3 regions of the Luteibacter sp. P4_E6 genome follow, and region 3 is predicted to be linked to each of the others. Evidence: riboswitches for the same ligand, from Rfam matches in the RefSeq annotation. Region 3 holds a riboswitch; each other region holds the start of a gene.

Region 1 (4,158 bases), on a different contig from region 3:
GCCAGGGCGAACGCGTGCGCGGCATCGCGAAACGCGAGCTGGTCTTCGCTCAGGTCCGTTTGTGGCGGTGGTGTCCGGGGAATATCCATGACCGCGGCCATCACTTGAGACTGATGGTGGTGTTGACGCCGACGTGTAGCGTGTCGTCGTCGAACCAGCGCTGTGTCACCGTCTTGGTCTGGGTATAGAACATGACGACCTGCTTGCCGTAGGGGCCGAGGTCGCCCAGCTTCGAGGCGCGCGAGCCGGTGAAGGAGAACAGCGGTACCGGGACGGGAATGGGCACGTTGATACCCACCTGGCCCACGTCGATGTCTTCCTGGAAGCGACGCGCAGCGGCACCGGACTGGGTGAACACGGCCGTGCCGTTACCGTTCGGATTGGCGTTGACCAGCGCGATCGCGTCGTCGAGCGAGTCGGCGGCAAGGATGACCAGCACCGGCCCGAAGATTTCCTCGTCGTAGATGCGCATGCCGGGTCGCACGCCGGAAAAGATGGTCGGACCGACGAAGTTGCCGTCCTCGAAGCCCGGCACCCGCGGTTTGCGGCCATCGAGCTCGAGGATGGCGCCTTGCTCGATACCCGAGGCAATAAAGGCCTCGACGCGCTCGCGCGCCGCACAGGAAATCAGTGGGCCGACATCGGTATCGGCGGCGTTGCCTGCGCCGACCTTCAGCGTCTTCGCCTTGCTTACGAGGTCGGCTATCCAGGATTGCGACTCGCCGACGAGCACCGCGGTCGAAGCCGCCATGCAACGCTGTCCCGCCGCGCCGAACGCCGCGCCCGCGAGCGCGTTGAGCGTCTGGTCCTTGTTGGCATCGGGCAGCACCACGGCGTGGTTCTTCGCGCCCATCATGCACTGCACCCGCTTGCCGGTCTGCGATGCACGGTGATAGACGTGCGTGCCGACACGCGTGGAGCCGACGAAGGACACCGCCTTGATATCGGCGTGGTCGCAAATCGCGTTGACCACGTCTTCGCCGCCGTGCACCACGTTGAGTACGCCCTTCGGGACGCCGGCTTCGAGCGCCAGTTCCACCAGGCGCATCGTCACCATCGGGTCCTGCTCGGACGGCTTCAGCACGAAGGTGTTGCCGGTGGCGATCGCCATCGGGAACATCCACAGCGGAATCATCGCGGGGAAATTGAACGGCGTGATACCCGCGCAGACACCAATCGGCTGCAGGAGAGTGTAGGTGTCGACGCCGCCGGCCACGTTGTTGGCGAGTTCGCCCAGCTGCAGGTTGCCGATGGCGGCCGCGTGCTCGACCACTTCGAGGCCCCGGAACACGTCGCCTTCCGCGTCGGGAAGGGTCTTGCCCTGTTCGGCGCTGAGCAGGGTGGCCAGCTCGCCCATGTGCTCGCGAATCAGTTGCTGGTACTTGAGGAAGATACGCGCGCGTACGCCGATGGGCGTCTTGCGCCAGGTCTTGAACGCTTGCGTGGCGGCGGCAACGGCAGCGTTCACCTCGTCAGCCGTGGCGAATGGCACGCGCGCGAGGATGGCCTGTGAGGCGGGATTGACGACATCGCGCCATTCGGTGGTTTGGGATTCGACGAAGACGCCGTCGATCAGCAACTTTACGGTCGCGACATCGGCCGCAACTGAGTCCAGCTTGTTCATGGTCCTGCTCCGTACGCTCACCCGCGAAATGGGTGCTGCGGAGCAGACAAGAGGACCCGGAGCAGCGGGTGGCCGCGCCGTATCAGCCCGTCCGGTTGCCCGCCGCAACACCCGAGGAGGCACCCTAAGGCGCCTGCACAGGCCGGTCTCCGGGCTTGCGAGCGATGCGTACCGCACCACCCCGACACCTTCCCGCGCTAGCGCAGTGGTCTCTCGTCGGGTGTTCTCGCTTACCGTTGCGGGGGCAGCGCCGGAATAGGATCTCGCGATCCGCACCGGCTTCCCGTTTCACCCTGCGCGCCGCGTAAGCGACGACAGGACACCTGTGATCTCCCGAGTGTAGCCGGGTGGCCGAACCGCTCAAGCTGCAGTGCGGTAGAACTCAGCGGCCGACGAGCGCCTGCAGGTGGGCCGGATAACGCTCTCCCTGCAGCGGAATCTTCGAGACCGAGTCGTGGATGTCGCGCAGATCCTCGTCGCTGAGTGCGAGGTCGGCCGCACCTAGGTTCTCTTCCAGTCGATGCAGCTTGGTCGTGCCCGGAATCGGCGCGATCCATGGCTTCTGGTGCAGCAGCCAGGCGAGCGCGATCTGTGCCGGCGTGACGTGCTTCGCGTTTGCGATGGTACCCAGCAGATCGATGAGTGCCTGATTCGCCTTGCGCGACTCCGCAGAGAAACGCGGCACGCTGTTGCGGAAGTCCTTGCTGTCGAAGCTCGTAGCGGCGTCGATCTTGCCGGTAAGAAAGCCCTTGCCCAGCGGGCTGAAAGGAACGAAGCCGATGCCGAGTTCTTCCAGGGTCGGCATCACTTCGGCTTCCGGCTCCCGCCAGAACAGCGAGTATTCGCTCTGCAGGGCCGCCACAGGCTGCACGGCGTGAGCGCGGCGGATGGTCTGCACGCCCGCTTCCGACAGGCCGAAGTGCTTCACCTTGCCTTCGGCGATCAGGTCCTTGACCGCGCCGGCCACCTCTTCGATGGGTACGGACGGGTCGACGCGATGCTGGTAGAACAGGTCAATCACATCGGTGCGCAGGCGCTTCAACGAGGCCTCGGCAACGGCCCTGATGTGTTCGGGGCGACTATTGAGTGCGCCTGGCACACCGCCAACGTCGAAGCCGAACTTGGTGGCGATCACCACCTTGTCGCGGAAGGGGGCGAGTGCCTCGCCAACGACTTCCTCGTTGGTGAACGGGCCGTAGACCTCGGCCGTATCGAAGAAGGTTACCCCGCGCTCGACCGCCGCCCGGATCAGGGCGATGGCCGGTTCGCGTTCGGTGGCGGGGCCGTAGCCGAAGCGCAGTCCCATGCAGCCGAGGCCGATGGCGGAAACTTCGAGGCCGGTCGATCCGAGTTTGCGTGTCTGCATGTCGTGTCCTCTGTGAGCTGACCAATCTAGGGGCCCGGTGCTCACGCGACTAGCCGGTCAAACCGGCTTGGTCTCATAGCCAGAATTCATGAATCGACTCCCAGGGGGTGCCGGAATGGGGCGATTCCTCGCTGTAGCCCAGCACGGGTGTTCCGGATGCTAAAATCCTTGCGCCATTCATGAGTGGGTTTCACGTGTCATGCGCAAGGATCTCCACGACCTCGTCGCTTTCCTTGCCGTTGCCCGGGAAGGCAGCTTCACCCGCGCGGCCGCGAAACTGGACACCACCCAGTCGGCGCTTAGCCACACCATCCGCAAACTCGAGGGCCGTCTCGGCGTGCGCCTGCTCGCCCGCACCACGCGCAGCGTGTCGACGACGGAAGCAGGGCAACGGCTGGTCACCAGCATCGGCCCGATGTTCGATGACATCGAGGCGGAGCTGACGGGTTTGAGTTCGTTCCGCGAGAAACCGGCCGGGGCGATCCGCATCAGCACCTCGGTACACGCCGTGGAAGCCGTACTCGAACCGATGCTGGCGACCTTCCTGCCGCGCTACCCGGATATCCAGGTCGAGGTATCCGCCAACAACGAACTGGTCGACATCGTCGCCGAACGCTACGACTTCGGTATCCGTCTGGGCGGGCAGGTCGGCAACGGCATGATCGCGGTACGCGTCGGTCCGGACTTCCGGATGGTGGTGGTCGCCGCGCCGTCGTATTTCGAACGACGTTCCCGGCCGACCGTGCCGCAAGACCTCACCGCGCATAACTGCATCAACATCCGTCTGCCCACCTACGGCACCTTGTTCCCCTGGGAGTTCGAGAAGGAGGGCCGCGAGATCAAGGTTCGCGTCGAAGGCCAATTGACCCTCAACAGCACGGCGCACATCCTGCGGGCGGCGCGGGACGGCCTGGGACTGGCCTGGGTACCGGAAGATATGGCCCGGTCATACATCGAGGCCGGAGAGTTGATTACCGTGCTGGAGGACTGGTGTGCCCCGTTCCCGGGTTACCACCTCTATTACCCCAATCGTCGGCACATGTCGTCAGCACTTACGCTCTTCGTAGACGCGCTGCGATACCGCGGATTGGCGTAATCTTGCATCAGGCGCGCGACACGCGTGGTAACCCTGACTGAGGAGGCGATATGAGCAAGGGCCTGGATTCAA
Region 2 (4,158 bases), on a different contig from region 3:
GTGGCCAACGCGCCGGACGTGAAACCCCTGGCCGTCGACCGTGGTAACCATCTCAACGAGGCGGTTTACGCGGTCGGTAATGCGTTGGGCACAGGCGTCGTGGTACGCGATGGCCTGTACACGTCCGATACGCCGGAAGACGAGAATGGCCAGTGGAAGTGGATCCGCTTCTCGGCGGCCGCATCGCCAGGCAATAGCGGCGGCCCCCTCCTGGACAAGGACGGGAAGGTGATCGGCGTGGTGTTGCGCAAGTCGCCCAACGAAAACCTCAACTTCGCGCTGCCCATCAGTCTGGTTCTGGATGCGCCGACGAAATCGGTGGACTCGGAAAGGCGTGCCTCGGGCCGTGCCATCTTCATGGACGCGACCCAGGATGGGATCTTCCGCGTGCATGTCGACCTGCCACTTACTTTTGACGATTTCGCCAAGAGTTACCTGGCGCAGGCCGACACCTTTTTCGATTCCCAGTGGAAGGAGCTTCTCGGCCGGGAGGATGCCAACATGTTTCCCAAGGGTGATGGCAGCAAAAAAATCCTTGCCGCCGGTGCGCCGCTCGATGCCTACCCCATGGCACTTCGTCGTGGTGCTAACAACGAGTGGACCTACTGGATACCCGAGCACGCGAAGTCAGCACTTCCAGGCAATGGCTTCGTCGATGCCGGCCTGTTGGGGAAAGTCATACTGCTGCATGTGCGAAAGCCAGACGATCTGCCCCTGGCCAAGCTGTACTCCGACGCCGCCGGCCTCGTGGACCTGATCTTCAAAGCCTCCACGTTCACGCGTGACGTGGGCGACGAGAAAGTCAGGATGACGTCGCTCGGGTCGCCCATCAGCGACGTTGTCGTCGTCGATCGATGGCATCGGCGTTGGCAGCATCGCGACTTTGCCTTCCCGGCTATCGACGCCGTGCTCGAGGTGTACTCGCTACCCGTGCCCGACGGTTATGTCGTTCTCCTGTCGAAGACGCAGTCGCGTTTCCGGCACGCCGATAGCGTCCAGACCGAAACCCTCCTCGGACTGATCTCCACGACCTACGACGGTAGCTTCGCTGCCTGGAAGGAATTCCTCCAGCAAGGTGACTGGGTGCCCACGGAGCTGGCCTCTGCGAATCTCGCCATCGACTTCGGCAAGCGGTTTTCCATCGCGCCGGCGGGATTCTCGCTTAGCTATGGCCCGGATTTGCAGCCGATCGAAGCCAACGGTGAGCTCGCCGTCAGCTACGGCTATCTGGGACGCGACGGCAGCGCGACGCTGGGTATCGCGGGCATTAGCGCTCAGCCGGATATGGACAAGTACACCGCCGTACGCATCAATCGGCATCCGAAGCCATTCCCTGACTCGCCGCGCGATTATCTTTCCGGCTGGAAGGACATCGTTACCCGCGCCCACCCAGGGGACGGACAGCCGTACAAGGACTCCGACATGAGCTGGGCTGGCACGACGCTCGGTACGCCTGGTGCCGATACCAACGTGCTCTACACCTTGTACTACGGAAGCGACGCCAATCCGTCGGATGCGGTCATGAAGCAGCGGCTGGCCAACGCGGTGAAAGGCGCGACGGTTCGCGAGCACTGATCGCCCTGTGGGGCGACGATGATTGACCGGTGAACACAACACCGTGCTGTGGTCGGGCAGCAAGGAATTCGATGCAACCTTTTAAGGCTTTTGGGGCACTCAGCGGCCGGCTCGGCCGCGCACCCTTCTTTTAATTGGCCATCTATGCCYCCGTGTGCCGCGTTCGGATACACTACTTGCGCCCAAGGTGATCCAAGGCTTCAGTGCCGAGGATTGAAACGGGAATCCGGTGACGTGCGCGGCCTTTCGAGGCTGCCACCATTCCGGAGCTGCCCCCGCAACGGTAGGCGAGCAAAGGTCGGCATCAAGTCACTGTGCCATAGGCATGGGAAGGCGCCGTCCGGTAGGGATTCCCTGCGCTCGCGAGCCCGGAGACCGGCCATGAGGTACACCGGACAGGCGGAGGGCCATGTCGTGGGTTGCCGTCGGCCTTTTGCCCTCCGCGATCCTGTCTTCCCGCCTCCTGTTCCTCGCCATTGATGCCGCGCGGGTAGGCGCGGTTAGCAGGAGTTGTTTTGTGTCATTTCGTTCTTCCACCCTCGCGGTCTCCATCGCGATCGCTTTGCTCGTGCCCGCTGCGGCCATCGCCGATGATGCTTCCACCGATCTGGACAAGGTCGTCGTCACGGCCAGTCGCACAGACCAGACCCAGAGCCAGGTCCTCGCCGCCTCGACGGTGATCGACCGCGCCGATATCGAGCGTCTCCAGCCGCATTCCCTGGCTGACCTGCTGCGCGGTACCCCGGGCGTGTCGATCGCCAACAACGGCGGTCCGGGCAAGGCCACGTCCGTGTTCCTGCGCGGTACCGAATCCGATCACGTGCTGGTGATGGTGGACGGGGTCAAGATCGGCTCGGCCACCTCCGGCACTGCTGCCTTCCAGGACATCCCGGTCGACCAGATCGAGCGCATCGAAATCGTGCGCGGTCCGTACTCCAGCCTTTACGGTTCGGAAGCGCTCGGTGGCGTCATCCAGATCTTCACCCGTCATCCCGAGGGCGCGTTCGTACCGAACTTCTCGGTAGGCGTGGGCTCATACGACGCGGCGAGCGGTTCCGTCGGTTTCGCCGGTCGCGGTGCGCAAGGCTGGTACTCCGTCCAGGCAACCCATGACCAGACCGACGGCATCAATGCGTGCCGCGGGAAGCCCAGCCCGGGCGGCGCCGGCTGCTTCACGTATGAGCCCGACAGGGATGGTTACAAGAATAATGCGCTGTCTTTGCTGGGCGGCTGGCGTTTCGACGACCAGTGGGACGCTGACGCCACGGCGACGCGTACGGAAGGCCGCAACCACTACGACGGCACCAGCAGCAACTTTGCCCAGTCGGCGACACAGGTATTGGGCAGCCGCGTGCGCTACAAGCCGGCGCAGGACATCCTGATCACCGCCAGCCTGAGCCGTAGCGAAGATCTTTCGACCGACTACGAGAATGGCGTTTACGCCGACACGTTCAACACGCATCGTGACCTCGCTTCCCTCCAGGCCGATCTCGGTCGCGTCGGTGAGAGCGCCGGCCTCACCACCGTGGGCTTCGATTGGCAACGCGATCGCGTGGTTGGCAGCACCGACTACCTCGTCGATGCACGCCGCAACCACGCGCTGTTTGCCGAGTGGCAGCAGGAGTACGGCGACAGCTCCGTACAGGGCAGCGTGCGTCGTGACGAGAACAGCCAGTTCGGCGGCAAGACCACCGGCAGCCTCCAGTACGGCTATGCGCTGACGAAGACCTTGCGCGTGACCGCTAGCTACGGCACCGCTTTCAAGGCGCCGACCTTCAACGACCTGTATTTCCCCGACTACGGCAATCCGGATCTGGGCCCGGAGACATCGAAGAACTGGGAGCTGGGGTTGCGGGGCACGCCGGGCTGGGGCCACTGGTCCGTCAACGGCTTCCAGAACAAGATCGACCATTTGATCGTGTTCGACTCGAGCCTGAGTGGTCCGCTGTTCCCGTTCGGCGGGGCGAATAACATCGACCGCTCGCGCATCCGTGGCGTCGAGATGGCCGCGGACACAACCATCGGTGACTGGCGCCTCGCCGGAAACGCCACCTGGCTGCAGCCGATCGACGATAGCGACGATGACACGCACGGAAACCTGCTGCCGCGTCGTGCGCGTCGCACCGCAAATATCGATGTCGACCGCAGCTTCGGCGCGTTCAGCGTCGGTGCGAGCGTGTTCGCTTCGGCCTATCGCTTCGATGACACCGCCAACGCCAACCGGCTGGGCGGCTACACGCTGACCGATCTTCGCATGGCCTATGCCTTCGCCCCGGCGTGGAAAATCGAACTGTCGGCGAACAACATTTTCGATCGTCGCTACGAGACTGCGCAGTATTACAACCAGCCGGAGCGCAACTGGATGCTGACCCTGCGTTACCAGCCCCGTTCGTAACCGTCCCACCTTCGAGGTCACCTTATGAAGCCGCTCTCACGTTCCTTGTTCACTGCTGTTGCCGGCCTGTTCGCGCTAGTGATGATCGCCACGCGCTTCAATCACTTCGGCGATGCCCTTCATCTACCCGATGCGTCCATGGCCTTGTTCTTCCTTGGCGGCATCTATCTGCGCAAGCATCTGGCCTT
Region 3 (4,158 bases):
GTTCGTCCATGTCGCGGACGAAGCGACCGATGTTGACGACCTTGGGTGCCAGCGGCTGGCGGCGACCGAACGCGAGCAGCTGTGCGGCAAGCTTGGAGCCGCGCGTGACACCCGCCATGGCATTGGCGACGCGACGCTCCGCGCGTTCGTTCCCGGAGACGTCGGCGGCGAGTAACTGCAGATTGCCGCTGATCACCTGGAGGAGGTTGTTGAAATCGTGGGCCACGCCGCCGGTGAGGTTACCGATCGCATCCATCTTCTGCGCCTGGCGCAACTGCTCCTGGACCACGTCCAGCGCTGCTTCGCGGTCACGCTCAGCCGAGACGTCACGGGCCACGGCGAAGATCAGGCCCTCGCTGGGCACCGCTCGCCACGAGAGCGTGCGCAAGCCACCGTCGGCGGTGCGATAGCGGTTCTCGAAGCGAAGCGTGGTCTCGCCATCGGCCAGGTGGCCGGTTTCGTCCTGGGTGCGCGAGATGTCTTCCGGGTGAACGAAGTCGAGATAGGAACGACCTAACGTGTCGCGCTCGCTCCAGCCCAGGATGGTTGTCCACGCCGGATTGACCGATAGCAGGCGGGTGTCGGTGTCGGCCACGACCAGGATGTCGCTGGAGAGAGTCCAGACCCGGTCGCGCTCGTAGGTACGCTCGACGACCTGGCGCTCGAGATCTTTGGCCAGTAGCCGGAGCTCGTGCTCGGCACGGCGCCGTTCCACGGCCACGCGCGTGCGGCTGGCTACTTCGCTGACGAAGCTGATCTCTTCCTCGGACCAGTCGCGAGGGTCCGCGTGGTTGAGGTACAGGAGGGCGACGAAGCCGCCCCGTTCCGTCACCGGCATATTGATGAAGGACAAGGCGGTGATGCCGGCCAGGGCATCGGCGGTGGCAGCCGTGCGTGGGTCCGTCCGGGCGTCGGTGATCACCGTGGTCACGCCACGTTTGAGCTCATCGATGTAGCTGCCGTAGTCGCGAAAGTGCAGTACGCCGGCGAGGGTCTGGATCCCTGGCGCATTCCAGTCTCGCTCCACCGTGATGGTTTCGGCCACCGGGTCGATCGTGCCGTAGCCGGCCCGGCTCACCTTCAGCGTCCGGCCGAGTACCTCGGCGACACGGTAGGCAATATCGATCGGATCTTCCAGATCGCGCAGCAGGTTGCCGATCTCGATCAGGGCAACGCGGCGATCTTCGGCGGCACCGGAGCCGTCGGTGCCCTCTCCCGCCGAACGGATCGTCACCGCCGCGGTGGCTGGCAAACCCGGCCGGGCTTCGAGCGATACCCGCACGTGGGCTCCATCGACCGTGGCGAGGGCCAGCTCGCGCACGCCGTTGCCTGGTATGACCAGCGGCAGCGCCGCGACAAGGCGATCGCGGCTGTCGGGGTCCCACAGGCCGAGGAACCCCGAAGGCTCGTGTTCGCGCAAGCGGGCGGTCACCCAGGCGTTGGCGTAGAGCAGCTCTCCCGAAGCCGACACGGCCGCAAAGCCAAATGGCAGGGCATCGAGCGCATGGGAAAGGAGAGTCTGGTCCTGCAATGCGAACGATGAGGGCATCTGTCGAGCAATCGTGGGAGGCTGGTGGGCGGCGATTTTATCGGTTCATTGTGGTTCCCTTTGTGTAGACGGCCTTCACAGAACCTTCATTGGCGAGCCGTCGAAAAACGCTTGACAACAGGGACTCCCCAGCCGATCAACCACCTACGCCAACACCCTACATCTTGTGTTGACGCACCCCTTCGCCAGCTATATCGTGTGTCTCGTTGGTGTCCGGAGAGGCGCGACTGCCCGTCGGACTTAATAGGGAATACCGGTGTGAATCCGGAACTGCCCCGCAGCGGTAAGTGGAAACGATCCCGTTCAATGCACTGGTCCTTCGGGGACTGGGAAGCGACGGGTAGGCGGACCGCAAGGTCCACGTCCACGAGTCCGAAGACCTGCCAGCAATCGGTGCCCGAGAGGCCTCGATAGTGGTGACGGCTTCCGCGGGGAAGCACGTCGCGGACCGGAGGCCTTCAAAGGCGCTCCGTCCCCGACATTTCCCGTGTTTTGCCCCCATCGCATCGAGCCGACCCTCGGGACGGAGGTTTGACCAAGGCCATGGGGCTGCCAACACAATGACGACGATGGATTCCGCAGCGCGCGAGCGCACCGAGACGGCCGACGCGGCCGCCACTCCCTCCGCAGCAACCGACAAGGCGCCTGCCGCCGGTTACAAGAACGACGCGCCGCCGGCCTTCGCGCTGACGCCGCCGCACAACCCCGGACAGATGCGCGTGACCAAGCGCAACGGCGGCCACGAAGTGGTCGACGTGAACAAAATCGTGCGCGCGGTGACGCGCAGCGCCGATGGCCTGTTTGCGGTCGATCCGATGCGCGTGGCGCTGAAGACGATCGGCGGCCTGTACGACGGCGCCACCACCCAGGAACTCGACCAGCTGTCGATCCGCACCTCGGCCGCGCTCACGGCCGAAGAGCCGGAATACGGCCAGCTCGCCGCGCGCCTGCTCGCCGCGTTCGTCGACAAGGAAGTGTCGGGCCAGGACATCCAGTCCTTCTCGCAGTCGATCTCGACCGGCTTCGACCTGGGCATCCTCAACGAGCGCCTCCGCGACTTCGTGCAGATCAACGCGCGCAAGCTCAACGATGCGATCGACACGACCGGTTCGCGTCGCTTCGAGTATTTCGGCCTGCGCACGGTGTACGACCGCTACCTGCTGCGCCACCCGACCAAGCGCTTCGTGATCGAAACGCCGCAGTATTTCTTCATGCGCATCGCCTGCGCGCTCGGCGGCAACGACGTGGCCGAGACGCTCGAGCTGTACCGCATGCTCTCGTCGCTGGAGTACCTGGCCAGCTCGCCGACCCTGTTCAACGCCGGCACCGCGCATGAGCAGCTGTCGTCGTGCTTCCTGCTCGACTCCCCGCAGGACGCGCTGGAATCCATCTACGCCAAGTATGGCGACGTGGCCCAGCTATCGAAGTTCGCTGGCGGCATCGGCCTGGCCTACTCGCGCATCCGCTCGCGCGGTTCGCTGATCAAAGGCACCAACGGCCATTCGAACGGCCTCGTGCCCTGGCTGAAAACGCTCGACGCCTCGGTTGCCGCGGTGAACCAGGGCGGCAAGCGCAAGGGCGCGGCCTGCGTGTACCTGGAATCCTGGCATGCGGACATCGAGGAGTTCCTCGAGTTGCGCGAGAACACCGGCGACGACGCGCGCCGCACACACAACCTCAACCTGGCCAACTGGGTCCCCGACCTGTTCATGCGCCGCGTGGAACTGGACGGCGACTGGTCGCTGTTCGATCCGAAGATCGTCCCGCATTTCGTCGACACCTGGGGCCCGACCTTCGACGCCGCCTATGAAAAGGCCGAAGCCGAAGGCCTCGCGTCGAAGTCGATCAAGGCACGCGAGCTCTACGCCCGCATGCTGCGTTCGCTGGCCCAGACCGGCAACGGCTGGATGACCTTCAAGGATCGCTCCAACGCGACCAGCAACCAGACCGCACTGCCGCAGAACGTCATCCACCTGTCCAATCTGTGCACCGAGATCCTCGAAGTGACCTCGGAAGGCGAGACGGCCGTGTGCAACCTCGGCTCGGTGAACCTCGCCCGCCACGTGGTGGATGGCCAGTTCGACTACGACAAGCTCGCCACCACCGTGCGCACCGCCGTTCGCCAGCTCAACCGCGTGATCGACCTCAACTTCTACCCGATCGCCACGGCGAAGACGGCGAACATGAAGTGGCGCCCGGTCGGCCTCGGCGTGATGGGCCTGCAGGATGTCTTCTTCAAGCTGCGCCTGCCGTTCGATTCGGAAGAAGCCCGCAAGCTGTCGACGCGTATCCAGGAAGAGATCTACTTCCACGCGCTGTCGATGTCGAACGAGATCGCCGAGCGCGACGGCCCGTTACCGGGCTTTGAAGAAACCCGTTCGGCCAACGGTGAAATGCAGTTCGACTACTGGCCGGCCGCCACGCCGACCGATGCCGACGGCCGCTGGGCCGATCTGCGCGAGAAGATCAAGGCCAAGGGCCTGCGCAACTCGCTGCTCATCGCCATCGCGCCGACGGCAACCATCGCCTCGATCGCCGGCTGCTACGAGTGCATCGAGCCGCAGGTGTCGAACCTGTTCAAGCGCGAAACACTGTCGGGCGACTTCCTG

What was found. A riboswitch is a leader RNA that binds a small molecule or an ion and turns the genes downstream of it on or off. The one in region 3 is predicted to bind cobalamin.
Region 1: another riboswitch for cobalamin. It lies ahead of AC1DT2_RS01120 (CoA-acylating methylmalonate-semialdehyde dehydrogenase); the one in region 3 lies ahead of AC1DT2_RS04020 (ribonucleoside-diphosphate reductase subunit alpha).
Region 2: another riboswitch for cobalamin. It lies ahead of btuB (TonB-dependent vitamin B12 receptor); the one in region 3 lies ahead of AC1DT2_RS04020 (ribonucleoside-diphosphate reductase subunit alpha).

The regions. Positions count from the first base shown of each region.
Region 1 is NZ_JBFUJE010000006.1:10,710-14,867, reverse strand. Features, by position in the region: gene AC1DT2_RS01125 (acyl-CoA dehydrogenase family protein) at 1-89, opposite strand, end outside; gene AC1DT2_RS01120 (CoA-acylating methylmalonate-semialdehyde dehydrogenase) at 101-1,624, opposite strand; cobalamin riboswitch at 1,748-1,966, opposite strand; gene AC1DT2_RS01115 (aldo/keto reductase) at 2,007-2,990, opposite strand; gene AC1DT2_RS01110 (LysR family transcriptional regulator) at 3,190-4,086, shown strand.
Region 2 is NZ_JBFUJE010000119.1:5,404-9,561, forward strand. Features, by position in the region: gene AC1DT2_RS09715 (S1 family peptidase) at 1-1,575, shown strand, start outside; cobalamin riboswitch at 1,744-1,973, shown strand; gene btuB (TonB-dependent vitamin B12 receptor) at 2,093-3,970, shown strand; partial or broken gene AC1DT2_RS09725 (hypothetical protein) at 3,995-4,158, shown strand, end outside.
Region 3 is NZ_JBFUJE010000031.1:14,079-18,236, forward strand. Features, by position in the region: gene AC1DT2_RS04015 (hybrid sensor histidine kinase/response regulator) at 1-1,549, opposite strand, end outside; cobalamin riboswitch at 1,740-1,951, shown strand; gene AC1DT2_RS04020 (ribonucleoside-diphosphate reductase subunit alpha) at 2,110-4,158, shown strand, end outside.